3 regions of the Brevibacillus borstelensis genome follow, and region 2 is predicted to be linked to each of the others. Evidence: predicted binding sites of a transcription regulator. Region 2 holds the regulator's gene; each other region holds the start of a gene.
The links. Region 2 encodes LexA, which represses DNA repair genes until DNA is damaged. Its sites were predicted from a motif close to CGAACATATGTTCG; they were not measured.
Positions count from the first base shown of each region.

Region 1 (6,116 bases), 250 kb from region 2:
CTGCTGAATCTGGAAACCGGAGAAAAGCAGCGGTTGACCGGTGCGCTGAAAGGCTTTGTGCCTATCGATGAAATGTACGGAGATGTCATCCCCATTTCCTTTGATGATGACGGGCGGCAGTTCACTTTTGCGATGCGGCAGAGCCGTAGTTCCTTCGACCAATTGCGTTACCGCTATGACTGGAAGACGGAAAAGGTCAGCGCGTGGAACCCGCCTGTTCCGAGAGATGCTTGGGCTGGCTATACGCAAACCGATGACGGGATGTATCAGATGTATTGGAATGCGGGGCTGTTTAAAGGAAAGGAGCACCTGATGGATTTCCAGGGAGAAGGGTTGTGGCTCCCAAACAGTCACCGGTATTTGTTTGCGAGACATAAAGAGAACGCGGAAGGGCACGCGGTCGCGATGGACATTATGGCTTTTGACGCTGACCAGCGAAAGACGGACACGTTGATCACAGACCTCTCCTTCGGAATCAGCTTTATCGGTGCAAGCGCTGACGGTCAGTGGCTGTACTTGCTGAGCAGCGGCGACCTTCAGCCGCACTGAGCAGGAAAGCCTTTCCCAGATGGAGACAGTTTGGTAGACAGCGCACCTCTTATGTGAAGACCAGCTTGAATTCTGCAAGACGAGAAAAACGGTCGGCAAGTGGAATTAGCGGATGGTGCTATATTCGCTAATTCCACCACCCGGCAAGCATTTTGCAAGCACGAGAGTCTCCACTTTCCTTTTCTTCCCGGCTTGCGTTTCCTTGCACCTTCATCTTTTGCACCATTATCTTTGCTTTTGGCGTATAACTCCGTTCAGTCAAGTTTGCGTCCAGCTTTTGTACTCGCGTGCCAGCATGGAGAGGACAATCAGCGATTCGTACCGATCGTTCGTTTTGAGACACTCCCGCAATTTTCCCTCCATGATAAAGCCTTCCGACAGGTAGAGCTGAAGCGCTCGTCGATTTTCCTCCTTGACGTCCAGCCAGAGGCGGTTGGCCCCCCACTCGTCAAAAGCCAGCCTTTTGATCTCCTGCAGCACCTTGCGCCCGTATCCTTTTCTTTTTTCGGAGATGGTAATCCGCATGAATTCGATACTCGCGTGCGGATTGGCCAGTCCGGCCAGGATCACGTATCCCACGCTGTTCCCCTTCTTCGCATCTTCTACAATCAAATGGCGGATATCCGGGTTTGCGAGAGACTGCTCATGCCGCGTGCTCTCCCACGGCAGGATGTAAGCGCGGTTTTCCTCCATCTGTTCGGTTTCGTATACATACGGTATATCTGCCAATGCAGTGGGACGCAGACGAATGTCCATCCTTTTCTCCTTTCTGCTCGTGAAGCTCCTGATCCGGCTTGCTGCTCGTTACGGGATGTCCATCCGGGCGCTCCACCGGTTCCTTCGCTTTTGATGCTTACTAATTTCTCTCCTGTCAGGCGACTTCCTTCAATTTCCAGCCCTTTTTTAAAAGTACATGGTATAAAAGCGAACATCTGTTTGCTATAATAAGAACAGAAATGAAACGGGAACGTTTGTTCCTATTCAGGGGATGGTTGTAATGGCTCATGACAACAAACGGATTATTTTTCTCGCTGACATGCAGAGCTTTTATGCCAGTATCGAAAAAGCGGCTCAGCCGAAGCTGCGCGACAAACCGATCGTCGTAGCAGGCGATCCCGAACGAAGAAGCGGGGTGGTCCTCGCTGCTTGCCCGATTGCCAAGTCGTACGGCGTCACCACGGCAGAAGCCTTGTGGCAGGCTCAGCAAAAGTGCCGCCATCTGGTCGTGGTTCGCCCGAGGATGGAGACCTATATCCGTGTGGCTGTACAAATTACTCGCATATTCGAGTCGTTTACCGATCTGGTGGAGCCGTATTCCATCGACGAGCAGTTTTTGGATGTGACGGGAAGTGTCCGGCTGTTTGGAGGTCCGTGGAAAATCGCAGAGGAGATCCAGCGGCGCATCCGCTTGGAAACAGGAGTACATTCACGGGTCGGTATTGGAGAAAACAAGGTGCTGGCCAAAATGGCGTGCGACAATTTCGCCAAGAAGCGGGAGGAAGGCATTTTCTGGCTGAAGCGGGAGGAGCTTGCAGAGACGCTCTGGAAGCTGCCGATTGAAAAATTGTTTGGAGTAGGCTCGCGGATGAAACGGCATTTTCATCGCATGGGCGTATACCAGATCGGGCAGCTGGCGCAGCTCTCGCCCGCTGTGTTGACCCGGCGCTGGGGCGTCAATGGGGAGGTGCTGTGGCGTACGGCGCACGGCATGGATGACTCGCCCGTTTCGCCTCGTACGCATGATACCCAGAAGGGGATCGGTCACCACATGACGCTGCCGCGCGACTACCATACAGCTACTGACATCAAGGTGGTGCTGCTTGAGCTGTGTGAAGAGGTATGCCGCAGGGCCCGCAGCAAAGAGCTGATGGGCTGGGTGGTATCGGTTGGATGCCGGGGAGCCGACTTTGACGTGCCGACAGGATTTGGACGTCAGCTCAAGCTGCCGGAGCCGACCAATGACGCGATGACGCTTTACGAAGCTGTCTGCCGCCTGTTTGACCGGCACTGGCAGGAAACCCCTGTTCGCAGCGTCGGCGTCAGTCTGGAGCAGCTGGTGCCTGACAACGTGGTTCAGCTCAACCTCTTTACCGATACTCAGAAGCAGCGTTCACTTGCCCGAGCTGTAGACGATATCCGCAATCGCTACGGAGCGGATGCGATTTTGCGTGCCGCTTCCATGTCGGGAGCCGGGCAGGCTCGTGAGCGTGCTCGCAAGATCGGGGGGCACTATAAATGACGGAGAGGCAGGACGCTGAGGAAGAGCAAGAACTGGTCCGCTTGTACGTGTTGTTTGGCCTGTTGTTTCGGGTTGCGATGGTCGATATGGGAAAGGGGCGGACCGTTCCCTTCAAAATTTCGTACGACTGGTTTTTTCAGGAGCTGTCCCGCTGGGCAGAGCGGGAGCATCATCAGTTGCGGCGCCGGCTTCGGCAGATGGGCTGCATTTTGCTGACGGCGACCCGGCAGGATGGCACCTATGTGGTACAGTACCGACATCGCGGATATGTCAGGGAAGCGGTCTATTCCATCGAAGTGCTTCGCTCCGAGTGTCAGGAATTGGCCCGCTCCTGGATGACGGCAAGGCCGAAATCCTTTGCGGATGAACCGCGAGCAATGTTTCAGAGGCGAGAGGAAGAACAAGGCGCAGTCAGCAAAGAGGAGAGAAGGACATGAGGGAAAAGCGCGTTTCCAAACGGGATAATTTGTTTGTGGCAAGCCGTTTTGTGCTGCCGGAGCACCGTGAGATGTACATCAGGATCAAAGCGGAAGAGCTTCGTTATGTGCCGCCTGGGCTCGACGAGGAGCAGATGGCTGAAATAAGCGGGCGTATCTGGGAGGCACTGCAAACAGGTCAGGGTGTCGTGCTGACGTATTACGATGGAAAAAGTGCTTGCGGTTTGGCGGGGAAAATCGCCCACGTCGATCAGGCATTAAAAAAGATAAAGCTGCACACGGATAAGAAGACCGTCTGGATTCCCTTTTCCAGCCTGCTTGCGGTAGAGCTGGAAGCGATCTCCTGAGAGAGTCTGTACATGGACTGCACGACTCCAGGGCATCCTGTGGATAAAATCGAAGGGGATCAATTCCGTGAGACAAACGGCCATTGCCACTCTGACGGCATGGGGAGTTTTGCTGACGGGATGCGGTGCAGCAGCGCCGCAAACCGAACAATCCCAGCCTGTTCCAAGCAGCGAGCGACTAAGCAGCAAGCACCCAAGCAGCGAACAATCAGCGATTCCGGCACCGCGGCTGGCCTTGCATACAAATACAGCCAGACCCGCTCAAGCGATGCTGGATATTCCCGTTATCGCGCAAAATCCGGAATTAAAGAACGGCTGCGAGGTGACGAGCTTGGCGATGCTGCTGCAGCATGCCGGTCATTCCGTAGATAAAATGACACTGGCCCGGCAAGTTAAAAAGGACCCGGAACGGATCGTTCAGCAAAATGGCGATATCAAAAAATGGGGGGATCCGGCTGAAGGTTTTGTCGGGGATATGACAGGAAAGAAAAAAGGCTTTGCCGTCTACAATAAACCGCTGGAGGAACTGCTTCGGCATTATATGGGGGAGCGGACGGTCAATCTGACTGGAGAAAGCTACGAGACGCTGCTGGACAGTGTAGCCGCAGGGTATCCCGTAGTCATATGGGCGACCGGAGACTTTACGCCGCCGACTGAGTGGGAGTACTGGGACAGCGACGGCAAACAGATCGTGGTTCCTTTTGACGAGCATGCCGTACTGCTGGTCGGATACGATGAGACTTACGCCTATGTCAACGATCCGCTGACAGTAAAAAAACAGCGGAGAGTAGCTCACCAGGCGCTGAAGAACAGTTGGGAAGCATTGGGAAAACAAGCGGTCACCTATCGGTAAAAATAGGGAGGACAAGGACAAACAGCGAAAAACAGCGGCCCGCGGTGAAAAGTTGTGTGCGGTGACGAGGGAAGGGTCTTAAAAACGATAAGCGGGGAAAAACCGGATTTTTTCGCAGATTATTGTTCAAAACGCATTTTGCCAGAAGGGAATGTTTCCTTGTATCGTTAGAATGTCTTAACTGATCAAACTTGATGGGAACCAAAGGGGATTGTACATGTTAGCACAAGAAATGGGTGTCATTTTCACGAAGCACGTGGGGCACATGACCGCCAAGCGCTGGACTGACTTTATCCAGCAGTTGGAGAGCAAGGGGCTGTACGTCGTGATCGAGACAGACACAAACGGGCGAGTGATGAGCCCTCTCGGCGGCCTGATGCCAATGCCATGCAAAAGTGAGACGCTCCAAATTTTCACGTCCGACGAGCTGCAGCAGCGGGGGTTGCCCGTCGGCCATCACATCGTCACAAAGAGCAAGGCAAGCGGAAACCTGACGACGTAAGACCGCAAGCCAAACAAAATCGACAAGAACGAACCTTTCTTCACCGAGAGTCGGCTGGGGAAAGGTTTTTTTGCGCTCAAAAGAAAGCGTTTACTCCATAAAAATATCCTTGCCAACAGAAAAAAATAATCAGGTAGTTCAAATTACATAAAAAAGAAAAGGAATTAGGTAAAAATTAGCGAATAATTAGGGATAATGGAGCTATTTGTCAAAAGGACTCTTTGTGAATAGTGAGTCTATTTACCTAAATAGATGATCGGGCTGGTTGTACAACCAGCTGGCGTGTCCGTTTGAAGAGGGTGCAGGGTACGATCATTTTAATCAAACATGTAAGGAAGGTAAGACGATGGAGAGCATAGCAGAATTTATTGAAAATCGACGATTCTACCACGTATTCCAGCCGATTTGTCACCTTCCGGAAAAAAAGGTTATAGGATATGAAGCGCTGATTCGCAGCGTATCCCCTATCGGCCCTGAAGCATTGTTCCAAAAGGCGACTGAACAGAATAAGTTATTTGAATTGGATACCCTGTCTATTTCACAGGCATTGACTGTTTTTTTCATGCCCCAGCAGAGGCAGGAAAAAAGAGAGTTTCTCTTTGTCAACATTTATCCGTCTACGATCGTGGAGGATCAGTTTCCGGCATTTATTGATGGCATCATGAGCAGGTTTCGTCCCAATCTGAGCAAAATTGTTCTGGAAATCAACGAATCCATCGTAGAGCGAAAAATATGGCTGAACCCGCTGTTTACGAGAAGAATCGCCATGCTTAGAAAGATCGGCTTCAAGATCGCGCTGGATGACGTCGGAGAAGGAGCGACAACCTTTCGCAAGATTGTCGAGATCTCCCCTGATTTTATTAAAATGGACAAGTTCTTTTCAGATGGCTTGGCCCATTCAGGAAAGAAACAAAAAATCGTACAGCTTTTGGTTGAGTACTGCCGGGATGAAGCTGAGCTTATTTTGGAAGGGATTGAGCGCGAGGAGGATTTTTGCTGCGCCGCGAGCCTCGGCGTAAAAACCGGTCAGGGCTACTACCTCGGGAAACCGGGACGACTGAATCGATATTCATGAAAAGTGTACATACTGGAGGAAATATGTGATGAGTGACAGAAACGTGTATTCCCGGAAAGCGACGCTTTCTCTACGAATCTCGGAATTCGAGGTTCCGCCGATGCAGGATCTCTT
Region 1 covers NZ_CP144922.1:2,484,832-2,490,947, forward strand. The annotation lists gene V5G20_RS11630 (hypothetical protein) at 1-549, shown strand, start outside; gene V5G20_RS11635 (GNAT family N-acetyltransferase) at 808-1,305, opposite strand; gene V5G20_RS11640 (DNA polymerase IV) at 1,547-2,788, shown strand; gene V5G20_RS11645 (hypothetical protein) at 2,785-3,225, shown strand; gene V5G20_RS11650 (YolD-like family protein) at 3,222-3,572, shown strand; gene V5G20_RS11655 (C39 family peptidase) at 3,640-4,425, shown strand; gene V5G20_RS11660 (hypothetical protein) at 4,643-4,927, shown strand; gene V5G20_RS11665 (EAL domain-containing protein) at 5,274-6,002, shown strand; gene V5G20_RS11670 (hypothetical protein) at 6,031-6,116, shown strand, end outside.
Region 1: the regulator LexA is predicted to act here: its motif matches at 1,475-1,488, upstream of V5G20_RS11640 (DNA polymerase IV).

Region 2 (6,116 bases):
CCTATTAACTTTAAGGCTTTTTTTATGAATTTATTTGACTAAAGTTGGATGGGATGCTGCTAATAAAGATTAACCCCCTTTACAATGCAAAATTTAGAACAAAATACCTAAAATATGTTTACAGATGTGTATATTAATGGTTAAATAAAAAATTATTAACATATTATTTGATGGTTGGGTTTAATGAAATGCGGACTTAATCCAGCGTATGCACACTAACTCGGGTTTTTACAAAAATGATCATTTCTTTTCTGAAGTCCGTTTAAGAAATGATTATTGATAATAACGAGGTGATATTATTAAAAAAATTGCGATTTCCATTGTGTTGTCGACAATGATGATGATTTGGGTTTTTATTTTTATGATCTCAGATCTAATTCAACAATTGGATTTTGGGCCAAACAAAATTGTAATTACTGATTATCGAGTTCCAGGATTCTTTGAACCCGTTTGGCTTCCCATTTATGTTGGATTCGTGTACATTTTATATCAGTCTCTTAAAAAAAAATCATGATTTGCCGTCTTCAACTGAAATCTAACCAATAAAAGGTAAAACGACAAATCTAGCAATCCAAAAAAGATGACTTCCGAAGTATCCAGAAGTCATCTTAATTTTATGCCCGCATAAGGACACACAAGTTGTCTGAGTTTACCATTATTCGTATTTCCGGTTTACGGCCGGCGTTTAGGTCGGTTTATTTGCCATCACTTGCTTAAGCTGTTCATTCGAATATCTTTCCAATTCAAGTAAAGCCTGATAAGGATCATCTCCGACAATCCCGTAATACAGAGCGAAAGCAGGCTCCGTTTTCAGCCCCCGTTCTTTCAAAGCCCGAATCTCTTTTGCTGCTTCTTGCCCAGACAGCTGGAGCAGCCGTGCTTCGATCATCATATGCCGGTAGGCGTTTTGCTCTGTGACAGGAATCGGTTGAGCAAAACACTCCAATTGAAAACCGCGATACCAAAAGGAAGCAGTCGCCGTAGGGATGTTGCGGATTTCTCGGCGGTCTTGTGTGAAACGGTCCAAATGCCCGTATTTTTCTTTCAACACATGGCCAAACCGATCCAGGTCGGCTGTCGTACAGATCAAATCAAGATCGCTGTCCTCAACATCAATATCGAGGGGGATCGTTCCGCACAGAACCGGTTGATACTCTTTGAGCCCATCAAAGATTCCCAAGCTGTCGAGGACTGCCCAGGCTTCCCGCTGCCGAGGGGTTCCTTTTTTCAGGTAGGAAGGGTCAAACCAATCTCGCTTCGTTTGAGAATGCATAGCCATTTTCTGTCCTTTCAGATTATCTTTCTTTTATTTGCAACTCTGCAGGGGAACAATGAGGGACGAGACCATCTATGTTCCGATTCGACGTTTGGCTTTACGACTCGCAGAAGAACCGAGTATATACAGGTTTCTGTCAAAATGTAGCGAGTCGATGGAAACGAAAACCGCACTTTATCGTATACCCTATACAGAAGGGAGTGTCAATGGATGGAGATCTTGTTGTGGATCGTGATAGCGGCCTTGTTTATCCTCAGTATTGCCGGAATCTTTTTGCCGGTCATTCCTGATACGATTTTATTGTGGGGCGGATTCTTGCTGTATCACTTTTTTATTGCTGATCCGGGTGCCGGACTTCCGGCCTCCTTCTGGTGGGGAATGGCGGTCTTAAGTGTTCTTCTCTACGGTGCGGATTTACTCACCAACATGTACTTTGTCAAGAAGTACGGGGGCTCCAAAGCGTCATCGTGGGCAGCTGCACTGGGGATTTTGCTCGGGGTGATTTTGTTCCCCCCATTTGGCATGCTGATCATGCCGTTCGTGCTGGTCGTTCTGGTGGAAATGCTGATCCAAAAGCAGCCGTTTGAACGGGCTGTTAAAGCGGGAGTGGGTTCGCTCATCGGTTTTTTGGGCAGTGTGGTCGTAAAAGTTGTTCTTCAGGTAGTGATGATCATCTGGTTCTTTGTCGCACTGTAAGTGGGATTCGTAGGAGAAGGACCGATCAAAGAATCGAAGGGAATGAAAAGAAGAGGCGTCCGCGAGGCAATCGCGAACGCCTTTTTTGCTGTCAGGGTGGAAAAGGAAAGCTTGTCGTAGTCGATTTGCGTTTTTCAAAGAGTCCGCCATAAGGCATGGCTCATCCAAGCAACGAAATCTCTTATTCTAGTGAATCAAGCGGTACACGCCAATCACTTTCCCCAGAATCGTTACAGAATCCAGAATAATCGGCTCCAATGTCGCGTTTTCAGGCTGCAGCCGGAAATGGTTCTTTTCCTTGAAGAAACGCTTCACGGTTGCCTCGTCCTCTTCAGTCATGGCGACGACGATATCACCGTTATTGGCCACATTCTGCTGGCGAACGATCACGTAGTCTCCATCCAGGATGCCAGCCTCGATCATACTGTCTCCGGACACGCGCAGCATGTACACCTTGTCCGATGTCACGATGCTGTCAGGGAGTGGGAAGTAATCCTCCACCTGCTCGACAGCAGTGATCGGCTGACCCGCAGTCACCTTTCCGATCACCGGTACGCGTACAACAGATACGTCAAAGTCGTCTTGAAAGCGCTCCTCTTCTTTCAGCAGCTCAATCGCGCGGGGCTTGGTAGGATCGCGGCGGATGAGCCCCTTTTTTTCCAACCTGGCCAGATGGCCGTGAACAGTTGAACTGGATGCCAGACCGACAGCCTCCCCGATTTCACGGACAGATGGGGGATAACCCTTGTCCCTTACTTCTTTGCGGATGAAATCGATGATGGCTTGCTGTCTATTGGATAGCTTGGACATAGACCACACCTCTATCTTCTCGAACATGTTTTCTATATTATACCATGGGATCCTGCGTTCGACAAACATAAGTTCGTTTTTTTCTTGACATGAACAAGTGTTCGCATTATGATGAGAACAAGAAGATAGAACGTACGTTTGCAGGGGGATGAAATAATGAGTACAATGACTGTATCTAATCGCTTCGCCAAAGAAGAAAGAAAAACTGCTCGTTTTGGCATTACGCGTGGACAGGCCATTCTGTTTTTTGCCGCTTTCACTCTCTTTTTTTACACTTTGACAGAACTAGTGTTCGCTTCTGGGGATCATACGGTACAACAAGCTCAAATGATCCAACCAGTAAAGGAAATCGTCGTCCAACCGGGAGACAGCTTGTGGGAGCTGGCGGTCACCTACAAGAGTGACCCGAAAATGGATGTTCGCGATATGGTATATGCGATTCAAAAATTGAACAAGCTGGAAAGTGCCATTATTTATCCAGGCCAATCGATTCAAATTCCTGTCGGGAATTGACAAGCTGCAGCTTTCCCTTGCTTCGTTGCCGAGATGTGATATAATAGAGCGGCATTCATTGAAAGCGAGGGGAAACGGCTTTGGTATCAGACGCGGAAATCAAACGGATCAACGAGTTGGCCAAAAAATCTCGTGAAGCCGGGTTGACTGAAGAGGAAAAACAGGAACAGAAAAAACTGCGGCAAAAATACATTGATGCTGTGAAAATGTCGCTTCGCTCCAATCTCGAATCGATCCGCTACGTGGAAGACCTCGAGGATAACAACCCCAAACACTAAAACGCACCATTTGACATAAAAAGAAGACATCCATGCTTTTTGCCAGGATGTCTTTTTGTTCCATACAAAAAAGGAGAGAAGGGGGGATTGCCATGATGGCATGGCTGGCTGTTGCCGTAGGAGGAGCCGTCGGTTCATTGCTACGCTATGGTCTCGGTCTCGCAATGAACCAACCCGGATTGCCGGCAGGGACATGGCTGGCCAATGTCTCCGGTTCTTTTCTCATCGGACTGCTCTATGCGTGGGGAAAGGAAAAAGGATTGATGTCTTTGGAGATGTACCTTCTGTTTACAACCGGGCTGATGGGGGGATTTACTACGTTCTCTACCTTTTCGCTTGAGGTGGTAAGCTTCATCGGAGATGGGCAGATCGGCAGAGGGCTGTTCTATGCAGGCGCCAGTGTTTTGGCCGGCCTTCTTGCTTGCGGTTCAGGGATCTGGATCGGCAGACAAGTGTGGTAAACAGGCAAGATATAGCGGGATAAGACGGGCAGGCGTCAACGAGAACAAAAGAGAGCCAATCCGGAAGCAACATCAAATCAAAGAAGAGGGCATTGGAAGGCTACGAGGAAACAAAGAAGAGCCCGTGCCCGGAAACCATGTGGAAATAAAACCGGACTTCTCCTTGCGATGCTGAACCTGACAATTTGGAAAGGAGGATATAAATGACTGTACAGCACCCGGACTACGAGCATGAACAGAAGAGACTCGATGAAACACGCTCTATTATCCAAAAGGAAGTGGACACTCTTCGGAAAGAGGTTAAAGAGATTACGGACGATTATGTGAAACAGGTCGTCAACTACAAAAAAGGAAAAGAGCTTCGCTACCTTGAGGACCAAGGACTGGAAAAGCCGTATTTTGGACGAGTGGACTTCCTGAAAGACGAGACATACGAGTTGGACAGCGTATACATAGGAAAGAGGGGCATCGTTCGGAGCGACACATTCGATTCAATTGTCGTTGACTGGCGTGCTCCCATTGCCAGTTTATATTACAGCGGCGAGAGCAAGGATGCGTACTTCCGCAGCGGCAGGGAGATTGTGCGAGGCGAAGTCCGCCTGAAGCGAAATTTTGCCATTGAGGACGGGAAGATTACAGGGATATACGATGGAGCGCTCAAAGAGACGATTCATCGCGAAGTTGGCCATCCGGATGAATTTTTGCAGGAAGGGTACATCGATGAGTTCCTGGCAGCCAACCTGAATCAGACGAACGACAGCAGATTGAAGGATATCGTAGCGACGATCCAGTCGGAGCAGAATGACATTATTTGAGCAGACAAGGATCGCCCGGTTGTCGTTCAAGGGGTGGCCGGAAGCGGCAAGACGACGATTGCGCTGCACCGGCTCTCCTATTTGATCTACAATTATCAGGACTCGATGATGTCAAAGAGGTTTATGGTTTTTGCACCAAACCGGTTGTTCCTTACGTACATTTCAGAGGTTCTTCCCGAATTGGGAGTGGATGACGTTCAGCAGGCGACATTCCTGGATTGGGCTTCCAAGCTGGTCAAGTCCATCCTTCCAAAAGGCTGGCGGATTCTGGACCCGCACAAGCCCCTTCAGTTGTTCTTTGAACAAGGACAGAGCGATGCCGAGCGTCGGACGGTGCTGCATCGTCTTCGGTTCAAGGGCTCGCTCGCTTTCCGGGATGTACTCCAGCAATATTTGCTGTTTGTAGCGGAAAACAGGGTAGCCTACAAAAAATTAAGCTTTGTCTACAACAGAACCAAACATGTTTTTACGATTCCGGGTGAGACCATCCGTCAGCTTTTTGCCGAACAATATGCCCATCTGCCATATCGTCGGCGAATGGAAGCCGTTCGAAAGCACGTTAAGCAGGACATCAATAAACAGTTGTTCGCCCATCTGCGAGAGAAGCGAATTGATCTGGATAAGCAAGCGTTGGCTAAATATGAGAAAATGATTGATCAGCTTCTGGACAAATACTTTTCCATTTTTCCTGAACTGGATGTCTTCTCGTCGTACCGCGAAATGTTGACCGACACAGCTTTATTGAAAGAGCTGACAAAAGGGGAAGTCAATGGCGAGGATATCGAGGATATTTGCCGGTCGTCTGCAGAGATATTCGAAGCGGAGCGGATCGAGCCAGAAGACGTTGCGCCGCTGATCTATCTGCGGCATCTGATCGAAGGATTGGAGCAGGCCGATCACTTTGACCACAGTGTCGTTGATGAAGCACAGGATCTCAGTGCGTTGGAAATTGCGGTGATCGGGCTTGTGACAAAGAGACATTCTTTGACGGTAGTGGGAGATATCGCGCAGGGCATCCATGCATACAGGGGATTGCAATCGTGGGAAGAACTGTTGGAGGGAGTTTTTCAGCAGCCGCGGGGGGTTTACTACACACTCGCGCAGAGCTACCGTTCCACAATCGAAATTATGAAATGTGCCAACGAGGTACTGCGAAAGATAAACCTGCCGGAGACGATTATGGCCAAACCGGTATTGCGGCATGGGGAAAAGCCTTTGTTGGCATCATGGGACGGGAAAGAACTGCCGGTTAAAAATCTGGTCCAGC
Region 2 covers NZ_CP144922.1:2,734,599-2,740,714, forward strand. The annotation lists gene V5G20_RS12845 (DUF4269 domain-containing protein) at 686-1,279, opposite strand; gene V5G20_RS12850 (DUF456 domain-containing protein) at 1,487-1,972, shown strand; gene lexA (transcriptional repressor LexA) at 2,159-2,782, opposite strand; gene yneA (cell division suppressor protein YneA) at 2,939-3,295, shown strand; gene V5G20_RS12865 (DUF896 domain-containing protein) at 3,376-3,573, shown strand; gene crcB (fluoride efflux transporter CrcB) at 3,666-4,034, shown strand; partial or broken gene V5G20_RS12875 (HelD family protein) at 4,238-6,116, shown strand, end outside.

Region 3 (6,116 bases), 1.1 Mb from region 2:
GCAGTTGTACCTGCAGGAGTCAATTCACTTTGGATCGTGTTGATGGGTCTTCCGATCGTCACTGCAATCGTCAAGCGGAAGGCAGCGAACTTCAGTGCAAACGGGTGAATGGAGCTCATAAGGGACCGAATGCATGGACCCTAGGTATGGGACCCGAACGTACAGGACCCGACTGTATGAGCAAGGCCCGTCCAAAACAACGGACAGGCCTTTTTTCTACTTCGTATACAGATCGTATACCATCCGGCCGATTTGCGCCATCACGTCATTGGCTGCGACGGTCTCGATATTTTTGGATAACAAGCAGATCGTCACTGCCCGGTTGCCGATGTACATCACTCCGATGTCATGAGTCGTTCGAGTGACTGTCCCTGTTTTATTGGCCAGCTCCCATTTCGGCAGCATGCCGATCACATCGCCGTCCGGATCAGGCAGGTGATAGGGGATGCGGTCGCGATGCTGCTGTCTTTTCATGATGTTGATCATGTGGAGGCAACTGTTGTACGAGATGATTTTTCCTGTAGCCAAATGGCGAAGGTGGCTGCCAAGATCTTCCGCGGTCACCTCATTGTAGCCTTCCAGCTCCGCAGGGACGATCATCAGCTTGTTGTGAAACTGGCTGTTGACCATTCCTGTTTTGTTCATGACAGAACGGATCGCCTCAGCCCCGACAAGATCGATGAGCATATTGGTTGCCGTGTTGTCACTCTGAATGATCATCAGGGTTGTCAGATCGTAAATGCTCCACTTTGTGCCTGGCGTCATATGCTGCAGAATGCCTGCTCCGCCGACCTGATCCTCTTGTCTGAGAGTCAGTTTGTCTTCGAGAGCAAACTTGCCTGCGTAGGCTTCAGCAAACACAGCGGCCATGATCGGGACTTTGATTACGCTGGCGGCGTAAAAGCGGTCATCATGACCCTTGCCCCAGATTTCGTTTGTCTGTAAATCTTCGAGGTAGATTCCCCACTGCCCGCCACTCTTCTCAAGCAATGTGCTGAGAGCATTTTCCAATGACGCTAACATCATGACCAGCTCCTTTATCACTTTACATAGTTGTAGACAAAATTTTCGTAAGATAATATTATTTAATCATGCATCGTATAATCAAGAAAAAAAGTTTCAAGAGGGGGTTTTCCATGAAAGCGCTTCAAAAGATGTCGCTCTGTTTTGTGATGCTAAGCAGTCTGGCCTTTGCGGGCTGTGGGGGACAAGCGAGTCAGCCTGCAGAACAAAAGCCTGCGGAGACACCGGCAGCACAAGAACAAGCAGCAGCACCACAGGAGATGCGGATCAACCTGAATACGGGAGAACCAAATACAATCGATCCGGGCTTGGCTGAGGACATTCCTTCCATGTCGATTACCCGCGCCGCTTTTGACGGTTTGCTTCGTCTTGACGTAGACGGCAAGATCAAGGAATCGGTCGCGGAAAAATACGAGGTTTCCCCGGATGGCCTGACCTACACCTTCCATCTGCGTGATTCAAAATGGTCCAACGGCGACCCTGTGACGGCCCATGACTTCGAGTACGCCTGGAAGCGCGTTCTCAACCCCGAGACAGCATCCGGTTACGCCTATCAGATGTACTACCTGAAAAACGGCGAGGCGTACAATGCCAAAAAGGCAAAAGCGGAGGATGTTGGCGTCAAAGCTGCGGATGAGAAAACATTGGTAGTCACCCTGGAAAACCCGGCTCCGTTTTTCCCGCAGCTTGTGGCCTCCGTCACCTACTTTCCTGTAAACAAAAAAGTTGTCGAGGGCAACAAGGATTGGGCGGCAAAACCTGAAACCTACATAGGGAATGGGCCGTTCGTCCTCAAGAAGTGGGAGCACAAATCTTTGATCGAATTGGAAAAAAATGAAAACTATTGGGATAAAGATCGTGTGAAGCTGTCCAAGCTGACCGTCAACATGATCGAGGACGCCAATACCGAACTGGCGATGTTTGAAAAGGGCGAGCTCGACTGGGCGGGTTCTCCGCTGGGCGACCTGCCGCTCGACGCGCTCGATTCCTTGAAGGACTCCGGCAAAATGCAGTCGCAGGCGACCGCTGGAACGTACTGGTACATCTTCAACACGACGAAGCCTCCGTTCAACAACAAGCACATTCGTCAGGCGTTCGCTTACGCCGTTAACCGCCAGGAAATTGCCGACAGCGTCGTTCCGTACAAGAGCACGCCTGCCCTGGGCATCCTGCCTCCGACGATGGCCTTCAAACCGGAAGGCTACTTTAAGGACAACGATGTTGAAAAGGCAAAAGAACTGTTGGCACAGGGCATGAAGGAGCTCGGTATCAGCGAGCTGCCTGAGTTGACCCTCGCCTACAATACGACAGAAGTGAACCAACGCATTGCGACGGTTATTCAGGATCAGTGGAGAAAAGCGTTCGGCATCGAAGTGAAGCTGGTAAACAAAGAGAACAAGGTTCACCGTGAACAGATGAAAGCGGGCAACTTCGATATCGGCCGGGCGAGCTGGATTGGCGACTTTAACGATCCGATCAACTTCCTGGAAGTGTTCAAAGGCGGTCTGAACACGTCCAAATGGGAACACAAGGAGTTCCTTGATATGCTGGCTAAGTCCGCCACAGAAGGAGACGAAGCCAAACGCAACGTGAGCCTGAAGAGGGCCGATGCCATTGTAATGGATGAAATGCCCGCCTTGCCGATCTACTACTTCACGTACACATGGGTAAAGCAGGACAGTGTAAAAGATGTCGTCATTGACGCATTGGGCTTCATCGACTTCAAATACGCATCGAATGAAAAGAAATAGCAGGGAGTGACTTTCGTGCAACCGATTATTGGCGTGGCATGTACCAAGATGTTCTTTCCAAACAACAACCTTGATCAGTATTTCTATGTCGGCTCCGGATATGTGGACGGCGTAGCCCGTACTGGCGGCGTTCCGTACATTTTTCCGCTCTTGACAGTGAAGGATGCTCCTTTTCGGGCCATGATTGAATCGCTGGACGGTTTGATCCTGACGGGTGGAGATGATCCGGCACCGCATTTGTACGGGGAAGAGCCGTTGCAAGGTTTGGGTGAGGTAGAGTACGAGAGGGACCTGGCAGAGCTGGAAGTGATCAGACTGGCGCTGGAAATGAAAAAGCCTATCCTCGGTATTTGCCGCGGCATGCAGATTCTCAATGTGGCCGCAGGCGGAACTTTGATACAGGATATTCCGAGTCAGGTGCCGGGCGCGTTCCAGCACGCTCAAAAAGGTTCCCGCCAATACGGAGCGCACAAAGTGACACTGCAACCAGGCGTCGTCGCAGAGGCGCTGGGCAAAACAGAGATTCTCGTCAATACTTCCCACCATCAGGCGGTGAAAGACGTAGCTCCCGGGTTTCGGGCGACAGGAGTCGCGGCTGACGGGGTGATTGAGGCTATCGAGAGCCTCGACGGGCTGCATGTAGGGCTGCAATGGCATCCAGAGCGGATGTGGGCCCATGATGACAATATGCTGAAAATAGCGGAAGCCTTTGTGGGCAAATGCAAGCAATTGAAAATGCAATCGCTGTAAAAAAGGACCGCTCTCCCATTTTATGGGGGGCGGTCCTTTTTGTCTGGTATACTGGAGTGGGGGTGTCGCGATGCTGACAGTCGGAACGAAAGCGCCTTTGTTTGCTGCCGAGAGCACAAAGGGGCGGATCGACCTTCAAACGTTTATCGGAAAGAAAAAAATAGTCCTCATTTTTTATCCGGGAGATGACACGCCTGTCTGCACAAAGCAGCTATGCGCGATCCGCGATCGGTACAGTGATCTGGAAGCGGCTGATGCGGTTGTTATCGGAATCAATCCGGCCGACCTGACGAGCCACCGGGCTTTTTCAGGCAAGTTCGGATACGATTTTCCCTTGATTGCCGACGGGGACCATGCCATACGAAAAGCATACGGGGTAGGAAAGGTTCTCGGATTTTTATTCCAACAACGGATTGTATACATCATTGATAAGCACGGAATGATTGCCTATGCGAGAAAAGGAAATCCTGCAGTAACGGAACTGCTCCAGGTTGTGAACAATATCCCGTAAACGATCACAGCGATAATGAACAACACGAATAGTAGCCAGGATAGAGGGAACGCCGTTCGGATAGAGTAAAAGCCACTCGGATCGAGCAAAGCTACTCCCGTTAACACCGAACCGCTGACAATTAAGGGAGCAAGGCAGGAAGGAACGCATGCTTGCAACCGGTCAAAGAAGCGGCGATAATAGGGATGAGAATGTATGTTTGGTGGTCATATCGATGAAAAAAATTTTACATGTCGATATCGATGCGTTTTTTGCCAGTGTAGAACAGCTCGACAGGCCCGAATATCGCGGCCTGCCGGTTATTGTAGGCGGCATGAGCAATCGGGGAGTTGTCTCGACGTGCAGCTATGAAGCCAGAAAATATGGTGTTCGTTCGGCGATGCCGGTCGCATTGGCGCGGAAAAAATGTCCTCAGGGGATTTTTCTGCCTGTCCGCTACGAGCGGTACGTGGAGAAGTCGGCAGAGATTCGTGCCATCTTTTCCTCCTTTACGGACCGCTATCAGACAGTTGGGCTCGACGAAGCGTATCTCGACGTATCCGGATATGAAAATGCCGTTCCGATCGCCAAGGAGATCAAACGGCGGATTCGCCGGGAAACCGGTCTTACTTGCAGTGTCGGTCTTTCCTATAATATGTCACTCGCCAAAATTGCCAGTGATCTGAAGAAGCCGGATGCATTCGTGGTGATTCGTCCCGAGCAATCGCTTGATGTTCTCCGGAATTTGCCGATCGGAACACTGCACGGTGTCGGTAAAAAAACGCAGGAGCTTCTTGCGAAAAAAGAAATTCGCACGGTTGAGGATTTTTGGCGGCTTTCCTTGGAGGAAGCTGTGAATATGCTGGGGAAACTTGGTCATGCTTTGTATTTTCGAGCACGCGGAGAGGACGACAGGGAAATCGTAACAGAGCGCTCGCCCAAGTCTTTAAGCAGGGAGACGACACTCGCCTATGATTTGTACCAGCGTGACGAGATCGCCTCGGTAGCCTTCTCGCTTTTGCAGGAGGTTGAGCAGGATATACAAGATGAGGGTGTCATCCCCCGGACGATCACGCTGAAAATCAAGTTTGCTGATTTTACGATCAGAAGCAAGCAGCGGAAAAAAGAGTACGGTGCAGCATGGAGAGATCTGTTGGAAGAACTCCTGGATGCCTTTGATTATAGCCCGGGTGTCCGGCTGGTCGGCGTCGGTTTTTCCAATTTTGCATCGCCCGATGAAGAAAGGTACGAGCAACTCAGCCTGTTTTCATGGAATATGCAATGGTGAGGTTCAGTCGAGAGGAGAATACAAAATGACAGGCGTAAACCGGTTTCATTGCTGCGCCACCTGCGTTCACTTTCGCGTGGAAAAGGAAGCAGGCGGCATTGTCTATCGATGCTCTCGACTCACCTACGAGACCAAACCTACCTATCAATTTCAATGCTGGGAGCCGAAAGAGCAGGTACAGCGGTTGATACAAAGAGAAACGAGAGCCTGAGTTTCTAGCAAAATACGCGAATGATAGGGGAGAAACGTGGCTTCGGGTCAGACAGGTTCGCCATAGTATGTACCATCCTTTGATTGAAAGGGGGTACGAGACATGGCAAAAGCGGCATATAACTTCGGAAAGTGGCCGAAAAAAGGGAAAAGCAAGGTTTTCATCGCGCAAGCTGCAAAAGCCAAATCCCAATTCGGAAATGCAGCAGCGATTAACCAGGCGGATGCAAGCATTTTCCACATCAAGGTCAAGGGAGCGGCGAATGGCCCTCTGTAAGGAGTAGGAAGTAGATTCGTACCGGTACATCTATTCCTGAAGGAGGTGCTTACCTATGCAACGGAACAATGTCAGGACGTACTCGTACAAAGTGGGCAAGAATACCGTCATTGTTGTCAAAATCACGCAGGCGGCAACAGCAAAATCACGTACGGGAAATGCTTTGGCGGCGAATCAGGCCGATGTCACCATTCTTGCAAAAAAACGGCGCAACAACCGGGTTTGACCAATTCGCAGCAGCAAAACGAGAAGGGGCCGCGGGCCTCTTCTTTTTCTTTTGCAAGGGAGTGGCTGATTATGGTATAGTAGGTGCCGAAATCGCGGTTC
Region 3 covers NZ_CP144922.1:3,852,931-3,859,046, reverse strand. The annotation lists gene V5G20_RS18615 (ECF transporter S component) at 1-108, shown strand, start outside; gene V5G20_RS18610 (serine hydrolase) at 217-1,026, opposite strand; gene V5G20_RS18605 (peptide ABC transporter substrate-binding protein) at 1,137-2,774, shown strand; gene V5G20_RS18600 (gamma-glutamyl-gamma-aminobutyrate hydrolase family protein) at 2,790-3,524, shown strand; gene V5G20_RS18595 (peroxiredoxin) at 3,595-4,035, shown strand; gene V5G20_RS18590 (DNA polymerase IV) at 4,250-5,302, shown strand; gene V5G20_RS18585 (hypothetical protein) at 5,328-5,513, shown strand; gene V5G20_RS18580 (hypothetical protein) at 5,616-5,789, shown strand; gene V5G20_RS18575 (hypothetical protein) at 5,845-6,015, shown strand.
Region 3: the regulator LexA is predicted to act here: its motif matches at 4,224-4,237, upstream of V5G20_RS18590 (DNA polymerase IV).